2 regions of the Pelotomaculum sp. FP genome follow, and region 2 is predicted to be linked to the other one. Evidence: predicted binding sites of a transcription regulator. Region 2 holds the regulator's gene; the other holds the start of a gene.
The links. The regulator HrcA, encoded in region 2, represses chaperone genes, less so after heat shock. The targets are predictions, from matches to a motif close to TGTTAGCACTCNNNNNNNNNGAGTGCTAACA.

Region 1: groES (co-chaperone GroES) is a predicted target of HrcA. The motif match lies at 5,712-5,742, and genes of this name have one in related genera.

What each region holds. Positions count from the first base shown of each region.
Region 1 covers NZ_QFGB01000085.1:4,592-13,620, forward strand. Annotated here, with positions in the region: gene Psfp_RS19790 (stalk domain-containing protein) at 1-748, shown strand, start outside; gene Psfp_RS19795 (cation diffusion facilitator family transporter) at 750-1,739, opposite strand; gene Psfp_RS19800 (methylated-DNA--[protein]-cysteine S-methyltransferase) at 1,951-2,484, opposite strand; gene Psfp_RS19805 (hypothetical protein) at 2,574-2,807, shown strand; gene Psfp_RS19810 (FlxA-like family protein) at 2,967-3,269, opposite strand; gene groL (chaperonin GroEL) at 3,730-5,370, opposite strand; gene groES (co-chaperone GroES) at 5,395-5,679, opposite strand; gene Psfp_RS19830 (MogA/MoaB family molybdenum cofactor biosynthesis protein) at 5,971-6,459, opposite strand; gene moaC (cyclic pyranopterin monophosphate synthase MoaC) at 6,639-7,133, opposite strand; partial or broken gene Psfp_RS19840 (S-layer homology domain-containing protein) at 7,349-9,029, opposite strand, start outside.
Region 2 covers NZ_QFGB01000030.1:38,353-49,251, forward strand. Annotated here, with positions in the region: gene spoIIP (stage II sporulation protein P) at 1-622, shown strand, start outside; gene Psfp_RS12680 (hypothetical protein) at 958-1,377, shown strand; gene lepA (translation elongation factor 4) at 1,449-3,257, shown strand; gene Psfp_RS12690 (hypothetical protein) at 3,642-3,860, shown strand; gene hemW (radical SAM family heme chaperone HemW) at 3,971-5,107, shown strand; gene hrcA (heat-inducible transcriptional repressor HrcA) at 5,266-6,312, shown strand; gene Psfp_RS12705 (TCP-1/cpn60 chaperonin family protein) at 6,326-7,897, shown strand; gene grpE (nucleotide exchange factor GrpE) at 7,906-8,520, shown strand; gene dnaK (molecular chaperone DnaK) at 8,555-10,396, shown strand; gene dnaJ (molecular chaperone DnaJ) at 10,528-10,899, shown strand, end outside.

The sequences.
Region 1 (9,029 bases), on a different contig from region 2:
CCTCGGACCGATATGGGACGGAAGCAAAACCTGGCTGCCGGTACGGCCGGCTGCCCAGGCCCTTGGCTACCGCATGTTTTGGGACGAATCCTGCAATACCTTGGAGCTGGCAAATATTGACCGGGAAGTATCACTCGCCCTCGGCAGCCGGCAGGTTAGCGTGAACAACAGCGTGTACTCAACAGAGGATGCGCCCTTCTTGTTAGAAGACACAACTTTTGTCCCGGATTATTTTTTTAAGCTCTTTCTGGGAGCGGAACTACTTCAAGACACTGAAAATGGCGTCCTGTCGCTGCAGTCCCCGGCCGACCCCTGGGCTGGCCGGCTAACCAGGCGCCAAATGACAGTAAATATAGACGGTAGAGCTATACATTTGCCCGAGTCCCAACCCACCCTGAGCGACGGGAAGAACCTGCTGGTCCCTATACGTCCGGTCTGTACTGCCGCCGGGGGCATCGTCAAGTGGAACGACCCGGCCCGTACCGTGGATGTCATGATGCGGGATAAACGAGTGCAAATCCCTGAAAACGGTTCCCCGGCCCTGGTTAATGGAGCCATCGCGCACGAACCAAGTGGAATTCAGATTGTTCGTGGCACTGCATACATTAGTTTGAGATTTCTTTCGGATATCTTCGGCTTTATTACGGAAGTAAATGACAGCTCGCGCGTGCTCAATATCTCCACTATCACAGCTCCGACATCTTTTTTCAGGCCCACTGGTTCAAGGCCAATTCCGGCCGCGGCCTGAACTATTCCCGGCGCCACTGCCGTTTTTTATCGTCGGAGATAACTGCAATATGGGTGTAGGCAATCTCCCTGTACTTGTCCTTAATCGCCTTATTTACAGATGAGCCGATGCTGTCACATTCGTTAAGCATGGTTTGTTCATAGGCCTCAACCACCATTTCCAGAAGGTAGCTGTTCGGACCCACACACATGGACCTGACATTGTGGACGTCAACCACACCCGGGATGCTCATGACCAGGTTGCCTATGTCATTGATCAAACCGGGATCTGCCGACTCGCCTAAAATAGCGGCAGCATTCTCCCTGGCTGTTCCAATACCGATAAAGAATAATAACATACCGATCAAAATGGAAGCAGCCCCGTCAAAAACGATGTCTCCGGTATAGTGGGCCAGCAGGATTGCGGTCCCGGCGATGAAAAGCCCCAATAGCGCCGCTGTGTCCTCCAGGAAAATAAAGCGGGTCGAAGGAGTGGCTTTTTTAAGTGACGGGATTACCCTGGCCAGCATCCTCAAGCCTTGCGTTTGTTCTTCCGTCTCAGCGAGGATGGCCTTAATGGCCATGAAGCAGGAGTAGCACTCAAAGAGAATGCTCAGTCCTATAACCACAAGGCTTACACTGAGACGTTCCAAGGGCTCCGGATGAATAATCTTCACTATGCCGCCGTAAATCGAGAGCGCCCCACCGATAAAGAGCATACCTAAGCTGGCGATAAAGCCCCAGAAGAAGACCCTCTTGCCGTGGCCGAACTGGTACCGTTCATTGCCCGGGCGCTTGGCCTGTTTAACCCCGATTAACAAGAAAAAGCCGTTGGCCCAGTCTCCCAGCGAATGTTTAAACTCGGCCATCATGGAGGCGCTGCCGCTTAAAACAGCCGCTACCAGCTTCATCGCCGCGATAACCCCGTTGGCAATCAGGGCCGCCCGGACTGCCGATTCACTGTTGTGTCCCGTAATAATATCCCCCTTGCCATAAAACCCACAAGCATTCACTTGTGGGTTAGGCTATATGTCCTAAATTAAGGATTACTGCAAACCCTGCTTATATATTAGCAAGGTAGAGAAATTTCGACAAGTGTACCGCAAGCGACATCATGCAGAAAATGAAAACATCGCGAGGTATGATGAATTAGTATGTTAAAATATCTTACTATGTAGTGCAGGCCAGGGTATGCAGGTGCGAATGAATTCGCACCTGCATTTTTTAAGCGTTCTGTGTGTTTTCAGGGTTGTATCCCTCAAGTTTCAACAGATATCTTTTCATGTCGAGTCCCCCGCCGAACCCACCCAATTTCCCTCCTGCGGCCAGTACCCGGTGGCAGGGGATTACCAGGGGAGTACGGTTGGCGCGCATCACTCCACCGACCGCCCTGGCGCCCTTGGGCAAACCGGCCTGCAGTGCCACCTGCCCGTAGGTACGCACCTCACCGGCAGGGATAGACCTTACCAGCTCAAGGACCCGCTTTTGAAAAGGAGTGTACCCGGAAAAGTCTATGATCGTGCTAAATGCGACTTTTTCACCTGCAAAATACCGGAGCAGTTCATCTTCCAGGGCTGCCGCCGGAGATTGCGGGAAAGAGGGCTCAGGCAGGTTGGACAGGCACTTGTTCAGCTCACGGGCCAGCGCTGCCATAGCTTCCCCGGGGCCCGGCTGCGGCAGCGCCAACGCTTGCAGCCCGATCCTGGACCAGGCCGTCGCGATCCAGCCAGGGGGTGTTGAAAATAGTGAAATACGCAAGAAGCTCACACCTCCATTGAGCATGATAAAACACTCTTAAAAGGCCCCTTGTACACCTCCTCCAAAGCCGTATAATATTAACAAAAGGTATGGGATACTATGATACCAAGATTCGTCTCAGTGACATGCAGCAGAAATATCCCAACCTAACTCAAGAGGAATTTGAAAAGCAGCTCCAGGAGGAAAAACAAAACCAGGAAGCCGCCTGGCGTTATCAACGAATCAGGAGATTCATCAACAGCCTGGCGCTGGTGGTGGTATCACTCCCGTTCTACCTCTATCACTGGCGAAAAATCCAGCGGGGTGTGGATATCCCTGCATGATCCTATCATAACAAATTTTAGTTAATGAATAAACATGCCTTGAGTTGATACCGCATACCCATTCTAAAAAATACTTTCCGATAATGTAAGTTTACGTAAGGACTAAAATGTATCTTTGAAGAACCAAAAAGCCCCGCTCCAAAGAGCGGGGCCTGGCCGTTAAACCAGAGTATCAACAATAGAGCTTGTATTTGCCGAAGCGGTTACCGGCATTGAATTTTGACATTTGTTGCTTTTTGCTTCTTTTACTTGCTGAATTTGTGTCTCAATCTGCTGTATTTTCATTTGTAGCAGTTGTACTTTTTGCTGTTTTATTTTTTCGTCCTCTTTACTTTGGTTGACTTCCTGCAATTGCTGCTCAAGTCTTTCCTTTTGTTGCTGAAGCCTTGCTAGTTGATCAGTATTATCCACAGCCGAATAATTGCTACTTGATGATGAAGACGAAACTGATGATATGTTCACGCTAATATCACCTCCCTTACTGTGTTTAATGGTTAGAACTAGCTAACGTTATGCTTTCAATTATTTACTCGGCGCAAAGTATTTAAATCTTAACACCCTGAACGCCTCCACAAACCTTAAAGAAAACTGAAAACGCTTGAAAAAGGCTGCTTTGAAGTAACTCCCGCTCACAAGATCGAGGGATGCCTCTCGTTCCATTCGTTAACCACACACCTCCCCTTTTTGCAGAAGCCGGGTTGTGCCCCCAGAGATAATGGAACGTCTTGGGCATACGGATGATGCCGCGACAAAAAATGTTTATCTACACGCGACCAACACTAAAAAGAAAGAGGCTTCCCAAGAGTTCAGTGAGCTAATGAGAAACCTCTGAGTATCAATTTTGCACGCCGTGATCATTTGGTGATCATAGCAAGGGGCCGAGCATTCGGCCCCTTTATTTATAAAGGCTTAAGGCTCTAAGTTACATCATGCCGCCCATTCCGCCCATGCCGCCCATTCCACCCATGCCGCCCATGGGGTCTTTATCCTTTTCCGGCTTGTCGGCTACCAGGGTTTCCGTGGTCAGGATCATTGCCGCGATGCTGGCCGCGTTCTGCAATGCTGACCGGGTAACCTTGGCAGGATCCACGATACCTGAGTCGATCATATTGACAAATTCGCCAAGCAGGGCGTTGAAACCCACACCTGCGGGAGAATTCTTCACTTTGTCAACTATAACCGAACCTTCCAGACCGGCGTTGCCGGCAATCTGGCGCAGGGGTTCTTCCAAAGCCCGGCGGACAATGTCAACACCGGTCTTTTCATCAAAGCTGTCCGTGGTTATTTCATCAAGCGCCTTAATCGCGGGAATGAAAGCTACACCACCGCCCGGTACGATACCCTCTTCGACAGCAGCCCGGGTGGCGTTTAAGGCATCCTCGATGCGCAGCTTCTTATCTTTCATTTCGGTCTCAGTAGCGGCTCCGACCTGTACCACCGCCACTCCGCCGGCCAGTTTGGCCAGGCGCTCCTGCAGCTTCTCCTTGTCAAATTCAGAGGTGGAATCCTCAATTTGGCTTTTAATCTGGGTTACCCGCTTGGTGATAGCATCAGCGCTGCCGGCTCCGTTGACGATGATGGTCTCTTCCTTCTTGATTCTGACCTTGGAAGCCCGGCCCAGTTGGTCAATGGTAGCCTTGTCCAATTTCAGGCCCAGTTCCTCGGTAATAACGGTACCACCGGTCAGGATAGCGATGTCTTCCAGCATAGCCTTGCGCCTGTCGCCAAAACCAGGCGCCTTAACCGCCACGCACTGGATGGTGCCGCGCAGCTTGTTCAGGACCAGGGTGGCCAGGGCTTCACCTTCAATGTCTTCGGCAATAATCAGTGAAGGCCTGCCTGACTGGACGATTTTTTCCAGAACCGGCAGAAGGTCGGCAACCGCGGAGATCTTCTTATCCGTGATCAGGATGTAAGGATCGTCTAAGATGGCTTCCATTTTTTCAGTATCGGTAATCATATATGGGGATATGTAGCCCCGGTCGAAGTTCATCCCCTCGACGATTTCCAGGTTGGTAGTGGTGCCCTTGGACTCCTCTACAGTAATGACACCGTCTTTGCCCACCTTTTCCATGGCGTCGGCAATGAGGCTCCCGATTACTTCGTCGTTGGCGGAAACCGTAGCTACCTGGGCAATGGCTGCCTTGCTCTCAATAGGCTTGGCCGAGTTTTTAATAGTAGCAACGGTCTTTTCAACCGCTTTTTCAATACCGCGCTTGATGATCATCGGGTTGGCGCCGGCTGTTACGTTGCGTAAACCCTCGTGCACAAGTGCCTGCGCCAGAACACAGGCGGTAGTGGTGCCGTCTCCGGCCACATCGTTGGTCTTGGTGGCAACTTCTTTCACCAACTGAGCGCCCATATTTTCAAACGGATCGGGAAGTTCAATTTCTCTCGCAATGGTTACACCGTCGTTAACGATCATCGGAGAACCGAATTTCTTATCAAGAACCACATTGCGGCCTTTGGGGCCAAGGGTAATTTTTACCGCATCGGCCAGAGCGTTGACGCCTTTTTCAAGAGCGCGCCTGGCTTCTTCCCGAAAGATAATCTCTTTAGCCAATTCATTTACCTCCTTATATAATCCTTACTCTATTACGCCGAGGATGTCGGCTTCACGCATGATCAGATATTCAACGTCATCGATTTTCACTTCGTTGCCGGCGTACTTGGAGAAAAGGATTCTATCCCCGACCTTCAGGTCGATGGGCACCCTCTGGCCAGTTTCTAAAAGCCTGCCGCTACCTACCGCTATGACTTCACCTTCCTGGGGCTTTTCTTTTGCGGTGTCCGGAAGGACGATGCCGCTTTTGGTCCTTTCCTCGGTGGGTGTTGCTTTTACAACTACCCGTTCGCCTAATGGTCTGATCAACATATACCCCTCCTTATGGTTGCTTCCTGTATTGTTAGCACTCGATCTAGACGAGTGCTAATATCTACAGTAAATATAATATAGAATAAGAAAATCAAAAGCAAATAAAATCACCGCATAATTTTCCTCTTTTAGGGCAAAAAAAGGCACTTAGCGGATAATAGCTTTCATTTCCTACTTCTATCTCATTATTATCCCAATTTAACTAATATTTTTTACCTGTCTAGAAATATTTTTCCACGGCAATAACCATTCTATACAGGGCAACCCAAAATTTTCTTACCAGTAGTACTAACCTACACCGCACTCACCGCCGCGGCCGGTCAAGATTTCCAAGGCATGGGGCAGCGCCGGCAGGATGACCTCCAGACATTCGCGCACCCCTTTGACGCTGCCGGGCAGGTTGATAATCAGGGTGTTTTTGCGTACCCCCGCCACTGCCCTGGTCAGCATGGCGCGGTTGGTCTTCTTCATGCTCTCCGCCCGCATGGCCTCGGGTAAACCCGGCACCTCGCGCTCGATCACGGCCAGGGTGGCTTCAGGTGTATTGTCCCGCTGGCTTAACCCCGTGCCGCCGGTAGTCAGGATCAGTTCTACCTTCTCCCGGTCGGACATGTTGACCATCGCCTCTTTTAGGGTGTCAATGTCGTCCGGCAGTATTTTATAACTAACGACATTGCCCAGTATTCCAACCATTTCACGGATGGCCGGACCGCTCTCATCCACCCGCTCGCCACGGGAGCCTTTATCACTAACCGTAATAATCCCAATTTTGTACATCTTTCACCCTCCAAATTGTTATCATATCAGGATAGCTACAAATGCCTTATCGAAGGGCAACATTTCTAGAAACCTGAGCAATATGCGCGCGATTTCAACCGTACTTGCACCGCGGAACAGCCCCTAAACCGGGCACGGTAGATTATACTCTGCCTGCCCGGGAGTAAATAGTAAATGTTCTAGCTCCATTCAGCCTCACCCTTACGCTCAAAGGTGCCGCTTTTACCGCCGCTTTTATGGACCAGCCTGACCGCCCCGATGACCATCTCACGGTCGGCAGCCTTACACATGTCGTATATAGCCAGCGCCGCCACGCTCACTGCAGTCAGCGCCTCCATCTCCACCCCGGTCTGTCCGGTTACCCGCACCCTGGCTTCGATTTCAACTGTGTTGCGGTCATAATTGGGTCGAAAATAAACGTCAACCCCGCTTATCATCAGGGGATGACAGAGGGGTATCAGGGCAGATGTTTTTTTGGCAGCCATAATCCCGGCAATTCTGGCCACCCCAAAGACCTCTCCCTTTGGCGCCTTGCCCCCCATAATTAATTCGAGTGTCTCTTTACGCATGGCGACCTCGCCACGGGCAACCGCTTCCCTGTGGGTGACCGCCTTGCCTCCCACCTCCACCATCCTGGCCTGACCTTGCTCATCCAGGTGTGTTAATTCGCTCATAATATTGCTCCTCCATCTCCACAGGCTTACCTGCTCTATTAGACCCGCAGCCCATTTTTGGGTATAATTTGCCACCCAGTAGTATTTCTCCTGTAAAGCAAAATATCCTCCGAAAAATGTCGGAAATACATCTTAAAAATAGCAGCAGACCGCTCCCAGGAGTGACCTGCTGCTTGACTAACCGGTTTAACATTTTGATTGATGCAGGTAACAACTCAAAGTTCGGTCAGCCTATAGATTTGGCCGTCTCTCAGACGCAGTTCCACATCCCAGCCTTCTTCTACATCTTCAAGATCAATGCTGTCACCGTCGCTGTCTCTCAGTATGGCTCCGTCTTCCAGGTAATAAGTGAATTGATTTCCGCTGCTTTGTTCAATTTGAATCCTTTCGCTGCTAACCCGCACGTCGATGATTTCTCCCTCAATGGTAATATCTTCGTCATCGGTGATTTCAATTGTTACAACCTCATCATCTTCTATTTCTATCTCCGCTTCACTGCCGATGACAATCTCCTCCAGGTCAATTGAGTCACCCTCTTTAGAGCAATCGACATCATCGGAGATCTCGTAGCGCTCCTCGTCGCCGTCACTGTTTGTAAGCGATAAGCGCGGGCTACTCCCGGTCCTGAGTCCGGATATTACACCTTCCTCAGTTGATTGGTCACTGTCTAAGACCTCGATCTCATCCACCCAGTCGTCACTATCCAACTCCAATCTGACCTCATCCCCTGTTTCAAGTTCATCAAAGTCAAGCTGCCTGCTTCCCTTGTTCACATCGACATCTTCGACCACCTTATAGGTAAACTTGTCTCCATCGCTGTTGCGTATGGTTATCCCGTAGGTGCCTGTAGTATCCAAATCCCTGATTTCACCCTCAAGATCACTCTTGTTGGAATCAAGGACCTCAATGTCCGTCACGTAATTCCGGCTGTTAAGTTCCAGACGAACCTTGTCTCCTTCGTTTAAATCACCCAAACCCTCGCTATCACCGTCAATGATCACTTCTACGTCTTCGTCAAGGGTATAGGTATTGATGTAACCGTACACATCCCTGATGGTTATCTCACCGCCGTCCAACTCCTCGATCGTGCCTTCGGGTGAGGTATCCCGAAGGATTACAATTTTAATTGCTTTCTGGCCATATACGGCAACCTCGACCTCATTGTTAACCGCAATTGTATCGTAGCTAACAGCGCTGTTATCTTTTAGTACGGCAACCCCGCCCGGCACCTCCAGTTCCATCCTGGATCCACCGCTGGTGATTGTCAGAATGGATGACTCAACATCTGTGACCTTACCTTTTACGGTACTGGTACTGAGTACATTTATTGACGTAATCTGGTTATCTTCCAGCATCATTTCAATATATTTTCCAGCGCTTAAGCCGGCCAAAGACATCTGGCCGCTGGGGTCATTAACCATGACGCTGCTGGGAGCCGAGCGGGTTATTTTAGTGCCGTCAAGGCAGGTAATCACCACCCAGCATTCACTACCTATAAAAAAGACGTTATCTACCAGTCCCTGGTATACCTGTCCCTGATTGGCCCCCGGTCCTTGACTGGACCTTGCAGCTTGTACAAGAACCACCTGCCCGCTGTCATCTAATGTCAGCTTGACCGAGTCACCGTTCTTAATACCGGCAGCCTCCACCTTTTTCCCGTCAAGATAGTACCGGCATTCGGCGGTCAGGAACTTACTGGCGCCTTCCTGCAGGTCGATCAGTCCTGAGATTGGTTCAATATTCGAGACCGTCCCGGTTATGCGGCGATCCGGGTAGGGATTGGCTAATTCCTTATTCAACAAGTTGGACAATAAAACTGCCATCTGGGCCCGGTTGATCACACTGTTAGGCTCAAAGACGTTGCCCGGCAGCCCCTGCATGAGTTCATTATCCACC
Region 2 (10,899 bases):
GACTGCTGCGGTCCTTTCTGACGATTGTCTGGTAGCTATTTACAACACACATACCGGTGAAACTTACAGTCTAACCGACGGGGTGGAACGGCTTGATGGCCGGAAGGGTGGTGTGGTGACGGTTGCGGCTGCACTCCAGGAGGAATTGGAAAGCAAGTACGGGATTAAAACTGCCAGGTCGGAGCGAATCAACGACGCTGACTATAACACTTCCTACCTGGAATCGGAAAAAACGGCGCGGGAGCTTTTGGCCGCTAACCCCAAAACCATGGTAATCCTGGATATTCACCGTGACTCCGGTAAAACAAGGGAACAAAGTATAGTCAATATCAACGGGCAGGAAGTAGCCACCCTTCTCTTTATTGTAGGCTCGGACGCCCGGCGCTCTTTCCCCAACTGGCGTCAGAACCATGCCTTTGCCCAGGAGCTTTCCGACAAAATTAATAGTATGTACCCTGGCCTCTCGCTGGGGGTAAGAGTGAAAGATGGTATCTATAATCAATCCCTCCACCCCCAGGCCTTGCTGGTTGAGGTGGGAACAACCAAAAACTCGACTGAAGAGGCGGCCCGCTCGGTCAGGCTCATGGCCGCCGCGCTGGCCGCAATAATAAGACAACAGTGAAAAAGTTTTTTTGTTCTGAGCATTGTACTGGTGTGATGTAGCTATTTCTTTTAAGGTAAAGCATTTTGGGTTGGGCGTAGGGCGTAGGTCGTAAGGCGTAAAATTTGACGGGGGACGTGAGACGTTAGTCGTTAGACGTGGGTCTGCGTGATATTCTCAAGGGTTTAACAACGACCAATAGAAAATCAGGATAAGCTACGGCCTACGCCTTACGCCCTGCGACGCTAACCATACTATCCCAAACAGCGTATAGTTGCCGGTCTTTTTTACCCATAATATTAAGGAAGGAATAAGTATCTGTAAATTAAAAGTGACACTATTGCGGGAGCAGACTTGTGAATGGGTTTAAATATCTGGCGGGTACAGCTGTATGTATGGTTGCTGTGCTGCTCGGCTTTATCGTTGTTCTGGGGCAGTTTAACTTGATGGTTTACCCGGCTCGTATCGCTGCTTTCAGCTTCAATGCAGGTGAAAAGGGGATTTGCCGGATTGAATTCCTGGGGGAAAAAGCCCAACTGCCAATGCCGGATCTTGAGCTGTGGAACAAGTGGGAGACGCAAAGCCGTCAAGTCCTCATGGAGAACGCATACCAGGCTCTGGAGAGGGGGGGTAGGGTAGCCATGCAGGCTTGGGACGCCAGGATTAAGGACTTGGCCCTGGAAAGCAAATTTGCACAGCTTCTGAACACTTTTGAGACAGGCGTGCAGATTCCCTTGAAGGAGCAGCTGCAAAGGTGCAGGGGTGACGGGCGTTAGGAATTGATACGCTTGTATTGGGGTGTTATAATTATATAGTTGTTTTAGGAAGCAAGGAGGAACACCCCAAAATGGAGTGGGAGAAGGATAGAATCCGTAATTTTTGTATTATTGCTCATATCGACCATGGCAAATCAACCCTGGCGGACAGGCTTCTGGAGTATACCGGCGCCTTGAGCAGCCGTGAAATGACTGAGCAAGTGCTGGACAAGATGGACCTGGAGCGCGAGCGTGGCATTACGATTAAAATGCAGGCCGTACGCCTTAAATACAAGGCCGGAGATGGTCATGAATATCAACTGAACCTGATTGACACTCCGGGCCATGTAGATTTCTCCTACGAGGTGTCGCGCAGTCTGGCTGCTTGCGAGGGAGCGCTGCTGGTAGTTGACGCCGCCCAGGGGATAGAAGCGCAGACTTTGGCCAACGTCTACCTGGCGCTTGAGCACAACCTCGAAATAATAACAGTAATCAATAAAATCGACTTACCCAGCGCCGAGCCGGAAAGGGTCAAACAGGAAATTGAGGACATCATCGGCTTGGACACCTCGGAGGCCATCATGGCTTCGGCCAAAAGCGGTATCGGAATTGAAGAAATCCTGGAACAGATTGTGACCAAGATCCCGCCGCCCGGTGGTCAGGAGCAGGCGCCCTTGCGGGCGCTTATCTTTGATTCGCACTATGACCCCTATAAGGGCGTCATAGCCTATGTGAGAGTTGTTGACGGTACGGTTGCAAACGGGACGCAGGTTAAGATGGTAGCCACCGGCAAGGAATTTGAGGTCAACGAGGTCGGTATATTTAGGCCGGCGCCTGTCTCCATTGGTGAGTTGCGTTCGGGCGAAGTTGGTTTTATCGCCGCAAGCATTAAAAACGTCAAGGACTGCCAGGTGGGAGACACTGTGACCGACGCTAAACGCCCGGCCCCGGTATCTTTACCGGGCTACCGCAAGGTTACACCGATGGTCTATTGCGGCCTCTATCCGGTTGATACCGTTGACTATGAAAATTTGAGAGATGCCCTGGAAAAACTCAGGCTTAACGATGCCTCTCTGATTTATGAACCCGAAACCTCGGAGGCGCTTGGTTTTGGCTTCCGTTGCGGTTTTCTGGGTTTACTGCACATGGAAATTGTGCAGGAGCGGCTCGAGCGTGAGTATAACTTAAGTCTAATTACAACGGCTCCCAACGTCGTGTACCGGGTGACCACCACGGCTGATACCGTGGTTGAAATAGAAAATCCCAGCAAGCTCCCGCCGATTGGCAATCTTGTTTTTATTGAAGAGCCCTTTGTCAGGGCCTTAATCATGGCGCCTAAAGATTATGTCGGTCCGGTGATGGAACTGTGCCAGGAGCGGCGCGGGATCTTTGTCAACATGGAATATATCAGCATCAGCCGGGTGATGCTTACCTACGATCTGCCGCTCAGCGAAATTATCTATGATTTTTTTGACCAGTTGAAGTCTCGCTCCAGGGGGTATGCTTCCCTTGACTACGAGTTGGCCGGCTATAAACAGTCTGATCTGGTCAAGCTTGATATTATGATTGCCGGGGAAGTCCTGGACGCTCTTTCGATTATCGTGCACCGGGACAAAGCCTATCACCGGGGGCGTAGCTTTGTTGAAAAACTGCGTGGTCTAATCCCCCGCCAGCTCTTTGAAATACCGATTCAGGCTTCAATCGGCAGCAGGATCATTGCCAGGGAGACGGTAAAGGCGGTACGTAAGGATGTGCTGGCCAAATGCTACGGTGGTGACATCACCCGCAAGCGCAAGCTGCTGGAAAAGCAAAAAGAAGGGAAAAAGCGGATGAAGCAGGTGGGCAGCGTAGAAATCCCGCAAGAAGCCTTCATGGCCGTCTTAAGTGTGGGAGACAAGTAATATGGAAAAATTCCTTTTTCACTCTAAGCTACATCAACACAAGCGCAGAGAAGTATTACCAAAAATGCGGGTGCAAATTCATTGGCACAAATTCCCCAAAGAAATACAGCAAAATTCCCTTAGACTGCTTCACAGTGCAAGGGCGATTGAAACCGCACCCGCATAAAACAATCTGACGCGAATAAAACCTTAATATACAATGCACATATTATCATGCTTTTCTCTTGGGCCTTTTAAACCCTTGAGAATACCATGCAAACCCACGTCTCACGTCCAATTTTTACGCCCTACGCCTTACGCCCTACGACATTTACTACAGTGCGCGGTGCGAATTTATTCAAACTTAGCTGCCTTTAACTACCGTAACTAGGGAGGAATCATTTTATGAGCTGCTACCTTCGACATCTGAAGCCGGTTCTGGGTGAACTGGGTATTGAGCCAAAAACTAAGGAAGAGCGCAAGCAAATAGATTTGGCCATAAGGTCGATAGTTGGCAAGAGCAACACCGACAGGTGCGGTGAGGTGTGGCAGGAGGTTAAAGTCCGGCTTCAGGACGATGTGAAAAAGCGCTCGTTGTTAGATGCGCTGAAGAATCTGGCCTGATTGGAAAAACCGGGTTATTTCACTTTTGTTGCATACGAAATGCTCACCCACATTCTTTTGGGCGGCTTCTTAGTAAGCCGGGCTTTATTTTCACGGTAAGGGGGCGGAGCATGGCAATAGGTCTGTATATTCATGTGCCTTTTTGCCTTAAAAAGTGTCGTTACTGCGATTTCATCTCTTACCCCTACAGCCGGACAGCGGCAAAGGACTACTTGGCAGCTCTGATCAGAGAAATCCAGCTATACGGATCTTTCCTGGACGAAGTTGAGAAAGAAACAGCCAGCCTTTTTATCGGGGGTGGCACGCCCACCTGCTTGCCCATGGGAGACCTGAGGGAGATCCTTGGATGTATAAGGTCAATTTTTCGCCTGACACCGGATTGTGAGATTACGGTTGAGGCCAATCCGGGTACTATTGATGCCGGAGGTCTTTACGAATTAAGGCGGACAGGGGTAAACCGCCTCAGTATCGGGGTGCAGTCCCTGGCAGACGGTTTACTAAAGACGCTTGGCCGTGTCCACAACGCCGCGCAGGCGGGCGCCGCGGTGCGGCTGGCCAGGCAGGCGGGTTTTGACAACATTAATATCGATTTGATTTACGGTATACCGGGCCAGACCCTCGCGGTTTGGCAGGAAACGCTCGACCGGACAGTAGCTTTTGAACCGGAGCATGTTGCAGCTTACGGCTTGCAACTGGAGGAGGGAACTCCTCTGGAGCGTTCAGTTGCCATTGGTGATATGAGGGCTTGTCCGGAAGAACTGGAACTATCCATGTACCACACCGCCATAATTTCACTAAAAAAGAGCGGTTATCATCACTACGAAATCTCCAATTTTGCCAGGCCCGGGCGCGAGTGTGTTCACAACCTGGTTTACTGGCTAAACCTGCCCTTCCTGGGGCTGGGACCGGCTGCGCACTCCTGTTTCCGGGGGGAACGTTTTGCCAACGAACGCGAGCCGGAAAAGTACCGGTCCAGGCTCCGGCGGGGAGAACTCAGGGTTGCTGACAGGGAAACCCTTACCGTGGAAACTGAAATGTCGGAGACCATGTTCCTGGGTTTGAGGCTTTTGCAGGGGGTTAGCCTCGCGGCCTTCCGGCAGCGTTTTGGCCGGCGCTTGGAGGATGTCTACCGGTCTGAAATTAAGAGGCTTACAAAGGACGGGCTTACTGAGATTGACGGGGATTATTTAAGGCTGACCGAAAGGGGGCTTCCCCTGGCCAACCGGGTATTCCTGGAATTTGTGTGATTTCAGCGGGAAGGCGTGTTAAACGACCGGGTTATATGAATTATTGAATGCTTTTACGCTATATTCCTTGACAAGTGGATGGAGTTGGTGCTATTTTTTATTTAGCGGGTTTTTAGCACTCAGTAGGTTAGAGTGCTAACAAAAGGGGGGGGTAATGCATGAAAATGGATGACCGCAAGCAAAAGGTGCTTCTGGCCATCGTTCACGATTATATTGCTACCGCTGAACCCGTTGGTTCCCGCACCATAGCTAAAAAGTTCAGGCTTGGCGTCAGCCCTGCCACCATTCGTAACGAAATGGCTGATTTAGAAGAGCAGGGTTATATTGAACAACCTCATACTTCCGCGGGGCGAGTGCCCTCCGAGCAGGGCTACCGCTACTACGTGGACTATTTGATGCAAAAGCACGACTTATCAGCGGAAGAGGAAGATCTAATTCGCAGTGAGTTTGACATCAAGGTGAAAGATATCGGCCAGGTTATACAGAAAACGGGCCAACTTCTCTCACAACTCACCCATTATACCGCCATGGTGCTTACCCCAAGCATTGGTACCAGCCGGTTTAAGCATATCCAGCTGGTTTCGATGAACCCTACCCAGGCCATGGTTGTGGTGGTAATGGACAACGGAACTCTGCACCACAGATTGATTGATATTCCTGAAAGCATCAGCACTGATGACATGGAAACCATATCCCGGATTTTAAACGCCAAGCTGCGGGGCCTTACCAATGAAAACATCAAGCTTACTTTGGTAAAGGAAATTTATTTTGAACTGGCCAGGCACAAACATATTCTCGACCTTGCCATGGAGCTGTTAGAGGACAGTCTAACCATGAAATCCGAGGATAAAATTTACCTGGGTGGGGTATTTAATATGTTAAACCAACCAGAATTCCACAACGTGGAAAAGGTTAAAACCCTGCTCAGCATCCTGGAGCAAGAAAAGCTTCTTTACGGGTTAATGACCGGTGAGGAGCAGGATGTGGGCGTTACCGTGCGCATTGGCGGTGAGATAAAGAACAAGAAAATCAAGGAGTGCAGCATGGTCACAGCCGCCTACTCGGTAGCGGGCCGGAAGATGGGCTCCATGGGAGTGCTGGGGCCGACCAGGATGGAGTATGCCAAAGTAATCAGTGTAGTTGATTTTATGACGAAGAACCTTTCACAAGCTCTGGAGCGCATGATGAAGGGCATGGGAAAGTGAGGGGGTACCGTATTTGAGCTTGAAAAAGGAAGCGACTCAAGGGGCCGAGGTGGACGAGAGACTGGCCGCTTTGCTGACCAATTCCAACGCCATCCGGGCTATAACCAGCGCCGTCGAGGGGACTTTGGGTCCCAAAGGACTGGACACGATGCTGGTTGATAAATTCGGCGAGGTCGTGATTACCAACGACGGGGTTACCATCCTGACCTTGATGGAGGCCAACCACCCTGCTGCCAGAATGCTCATCAACATAGCCAAGGCACAGCAGGAGGAAGTCGGCGACGGGACAACCACGGCTACGGTGATGGCCGGCGCCCTGGTCGGCTTCGGAGTGGAGCAGGTTATAAAGGGAGTCCCTGTCGCGCGAGTCATTGAGGGGATGCGCGTGGGGCTAAAGAAGGCGCTGGCAGTGATGGAGAGTCAGGCTCAACAGATCAACGGGCTGCATGACCAGTTTGTGCGCCAGGTGGCGCTCGTTTCGGGCCGCGGCCACGAGGACATTGCCGACCTGGTGAAGCAGGCTGCGGTGTTGATTGGGGAGGAGAAGCTAAAGGACAGTTCTTTTAAGTTTTCAGATACTGTTGTAGCTGAAGAGGGCGCTTTAAACCAGGTTTTCATGGGCGTAATTATTAATAAGGAGCGGATGAACCGCCAGATGCCCGGGGAACTGGGTGAGGTCAAGGTCTTGATTATCGACGACGCCTTGGAGCCGGAGGAAATTGATGACGAAGCCCTCGGGACCGAGTCCGGGTTTGCGCGTTACCTGCAGCTGCAGGCCGAATTCAAGGAAAACGTCCAAAAAATTACCAGCCTGGGAGTGGAACTGGTACTGGCCGACCGCGGCGTAAACGATGCGGCTGAGGAGATTTTAACGGATGCAGGCGTTATGGTGGTCCAGCGGGTGGCCAACAAGGAACTGCGTAAGGCCGCCGAACATACGGGAGCCAGGATGATCAAGCGGACCGGGCTGAAAAGAACTACAGAGGAACTCCTAAAATACCTTGGATTCGCAGACCGGGTCTATAACGACGAAAAACTTGAACAGGTCTGGGTCCAGGGAGGAAGAGGCAAGCCGATGGCCACTGTGCTGGTAGGCGCCGCTACTTCCGAGGTGGTTGGCGAGCGTGAGCGTATCGCCAAGGATGCGTCTGCCTCCGTGCAGTCGGCGGTCAGGGGCGGGGTGGTGCCTGGCGGCGGCTCGCTGGAACTTGCGGTAGCCCGCGAGGTGGAAAAAGTGCGGGAAGGTATCCGCGGCATGGCTGCGTACGGGGTGGACTGTGTGGTGGAGGCGCTCAAGCGTCCTATGTCCCAGATTATCGCCAATGCTGGTTTCAATCCCCTGGAAAAACTGGGGGATGTGATTGCCGCACAAGTTGAAACAGGAAAAAATTCTCTGGCCGTCGACTGTGACAGCGGGCAGGTAGCCGACATGCTGGAAATGGGTATTGTCGATCCGGCCGAAGTAAAAATATACGCGCTTAAGGCCGCCGGTGAGGTAGCCGAAGCAATCTTAAGAATCGATACTATAATTAAGAAACGGGAAGAAGACTTAAAGCCAAAAGATTCCAGCTTATCTGGTCTGTGAGGTGAACAATGTTGGTAAAAGATGAAAAGAAAGAGAAAGATGTTCAGGAAATTTCCGACGAGGGAAAAGAGCAAAGTGTTATGGAGAAAAATCTCACAACAAGCGCGGTAGAGGATAACGGGCCCCAGGAAGCGGAAGGGGTTCCTGCTGAGGGCAGTGATCCGGCCGAACTGCAAAGGTTATTGGCCGAACAGACGACACGGGCACAAGATTATTATGACCGGCTGCTTCGTTTGCAGGCCGACTTTGAAAATTTTCGGCGTCGCACCAGGCAGGAAAAGGATGATTACTATAAATATGCCTCTGAGCAGCTGGTGGTCGCTCTCCTGCCGGTGCTTGACAACTTCGGTCTGGCTTTGGCGGCGGAGGGTGACTCGATAGAGGGCTTTAAAGCTGGGGTGGAGATGATTTATAAGCAGCTGTTGGATGTGCTGGCAACCGAAGGTGTCACCCCCATCCAGGCAGTTGGGGAGCCTTTTGATCCTACCAGGCACGAGGCGGTGGCCCAGGACGATTCCGGTGAGCACCCTGCCAATACAGTTGTTGAAGAGTTCCGCCGGGGTTATTCCCTGAGAGAAAAAGTAATCCGGCCGTCCATGGTTAAAGTTGCTGTAGCTTTATAATAATTTGGAAACAGATTCTAGGAGGTAGAATACAATGTCTAAGGTTATCGGAATAGACCTGGGTACCACCAACTCCTGCGTTGCTGTAATGGAAGGCGGCGAAGCGGTTGTTATTCCCAACGCGGAAGGCGCCAGGACCACCCCTTCCGTAGTGGGATTTTCAAAAACCGGTGAAAGGCTGGTCGGGCAGGTAGCTAAAAGGCAGGCTGTCAGCAACCCGGATCGCACTATCAGTTCGATTAAACGCTACATGGGCACCGATCATAAAGAAAATATTGACGGCAAGAATTACACGCCACAAGAAATATCCGCTATGATTTTGCAGAAACTTAAGGCCGACGCGGAAGCCTACCTGGGTGGAAAGGTGGATAAGGCGGTTATCACGGTGCCGGCCTATTTCAGTGACTCACAACGCCAGGCCACCAAGGACGCCGGTAAAATAGCGGGCTTGGAAGTTTTGCGTATTATCAATGAGCCTACCGCGGCAGCCCTGGCCTACGGGCTGGATAAGGAAGACGAACAGACTATTTTGGTTTTCGACCTGGGCGGCGGCACCTTCGATGTATCTATCCTTGAACTGGGAGACGGAGTCTTTGAAGTTAAAGCTACCAGCGGCAACAACCGCCTTGGTGGAGATGACTTTGACCAGAGGGTAATCGACTACCTTGCGGCCGAGTTTAAAAAAGATACAGGGATTGATCTGCGCAACGACAGAATGGCCATGCAGCGCCTCAAGGAAGCTGCCGAAAAAGCAAAGATAGAGCTTTCCGGGGTAGCCACCAGCAATATCAACCTGCCGTTTATCTCTGCGGACGCCAGCGGGCCGAAGCACTTAGACATAACTCTTTCCAGAGCCAAGTTTGAGGAAATGACGGCAGACCTGGTTGAAAAGACCATGGGGCCGACCCGCCAGGCTCTTTCAGACGCCGGGCTGCAGCCCAAGGATATCCACAAAATCTTGCTGGTTGGCGGCTCAACCAGGATTCCCGCCGTCCAGGAAGCCATCCGTAAGTTCCTGGGCAAGGAAGCGCACAAGGGCATCAACCCGGACGAGTGTGTTGCCGTTGGCGCGGCGATCCAGGCCGGGGTCCTGGCCGGTGAGGTTAAAGATGTGCTGTTGCTTGATGTGACTCCGCTGTCCCTGGGCATTGAGACCCTGGGTGGTGTTTCTACCAGGTTGATTGAGCGCAACACCACCATTCCAACCTCAAAAAGCCAGATCTTTTCCACTGCCGCGGATGGCCAGACCACTGTGGAAATCCACGTGCTGCAGGGCGAGCGCTCGATGGCTGCGGACAACAAGACGCTGGGTCGCTTTACCCTGACCGGTATTCCACCCGCTCCCAGGGGAGTGCCGCAAATTGAGGTCAAATTTGACATCGACGTCAACGGTATCGTCAATGTCTCGGCCAAGGACATGGGCACCGGCAAGGAACAAAGCATGACCATCACTGCTTCTACCAAACTCAACGACCAGGAAATCAATAATATGGTCAAAGAGGCAGAAATACATGCCGCCGAGGATGCCAGGCGCAAGGAAGAGATCGATACCCGCAACCAGGCCGACAGCATGGTTTACCAGGCGGAAAAATCCATCAAGGACTTCAAGGATAAGGCCGACGCGGCTTCTATTGAAAAGCTGCAGAAGGCTGCCGATGACCTCAAAGAAGCGCTTAAAGGCAATAATATTGATGACATCAAGGCTAAGCTGGAAGCGCTGACCGGGCCGCTGTACGAACTGACCTCGGCCATGTATCAAAAAACCGGACAGCCGGGGGGTGACGGCGCAGCCGGTGGAGGTCAGGAAGGCACAGCCGCCCAGGAGCCTAAAGATAATGTTGTTGACGCTGACTTCGAAGTAAAAGAGGATAAATAAACCCCCTAAAAATATTGTCTCATTTATGGTAGAATGGATTTGCATTTCAAACTAATAAACCCGAAAGTAACCTTTGTTAAGGGGAATTACGGTTCCCCTTTCCTTTGTTGTAGTTAGAAGAGGTGGTGCAGATGGCAAAACGAGATTATTACGAGGTCCTGGGCGTATCCAAAAATGCGTCTGCGGATGAGATTAAAAAAGCATACCGCAAGCTGGCGCGCCAGCATCACCCCGATGCCAATCCCGGTAATAAGGAAGAAGCCGAGGCCAAATTCAAGGAAATCAGTGAGGCCTATGTTGTTTTAAGCGACCCGGAAAAAAGGGCCGGCTATGACCGTTTTGGCCATGCCGGGGCTGACGGACAGGGCTTTGGTGGTTTTGAGGGCTTTGGTGATTTTGGCGGTCTCGGGGACATTTTTGAGATGTTCTTCGGTGGTGGCGGCGGCAGGCGGCGTAGCGGCCCCGAAAGGGGCAACGACATCAGGGCTGACCTGGAGCTGAAC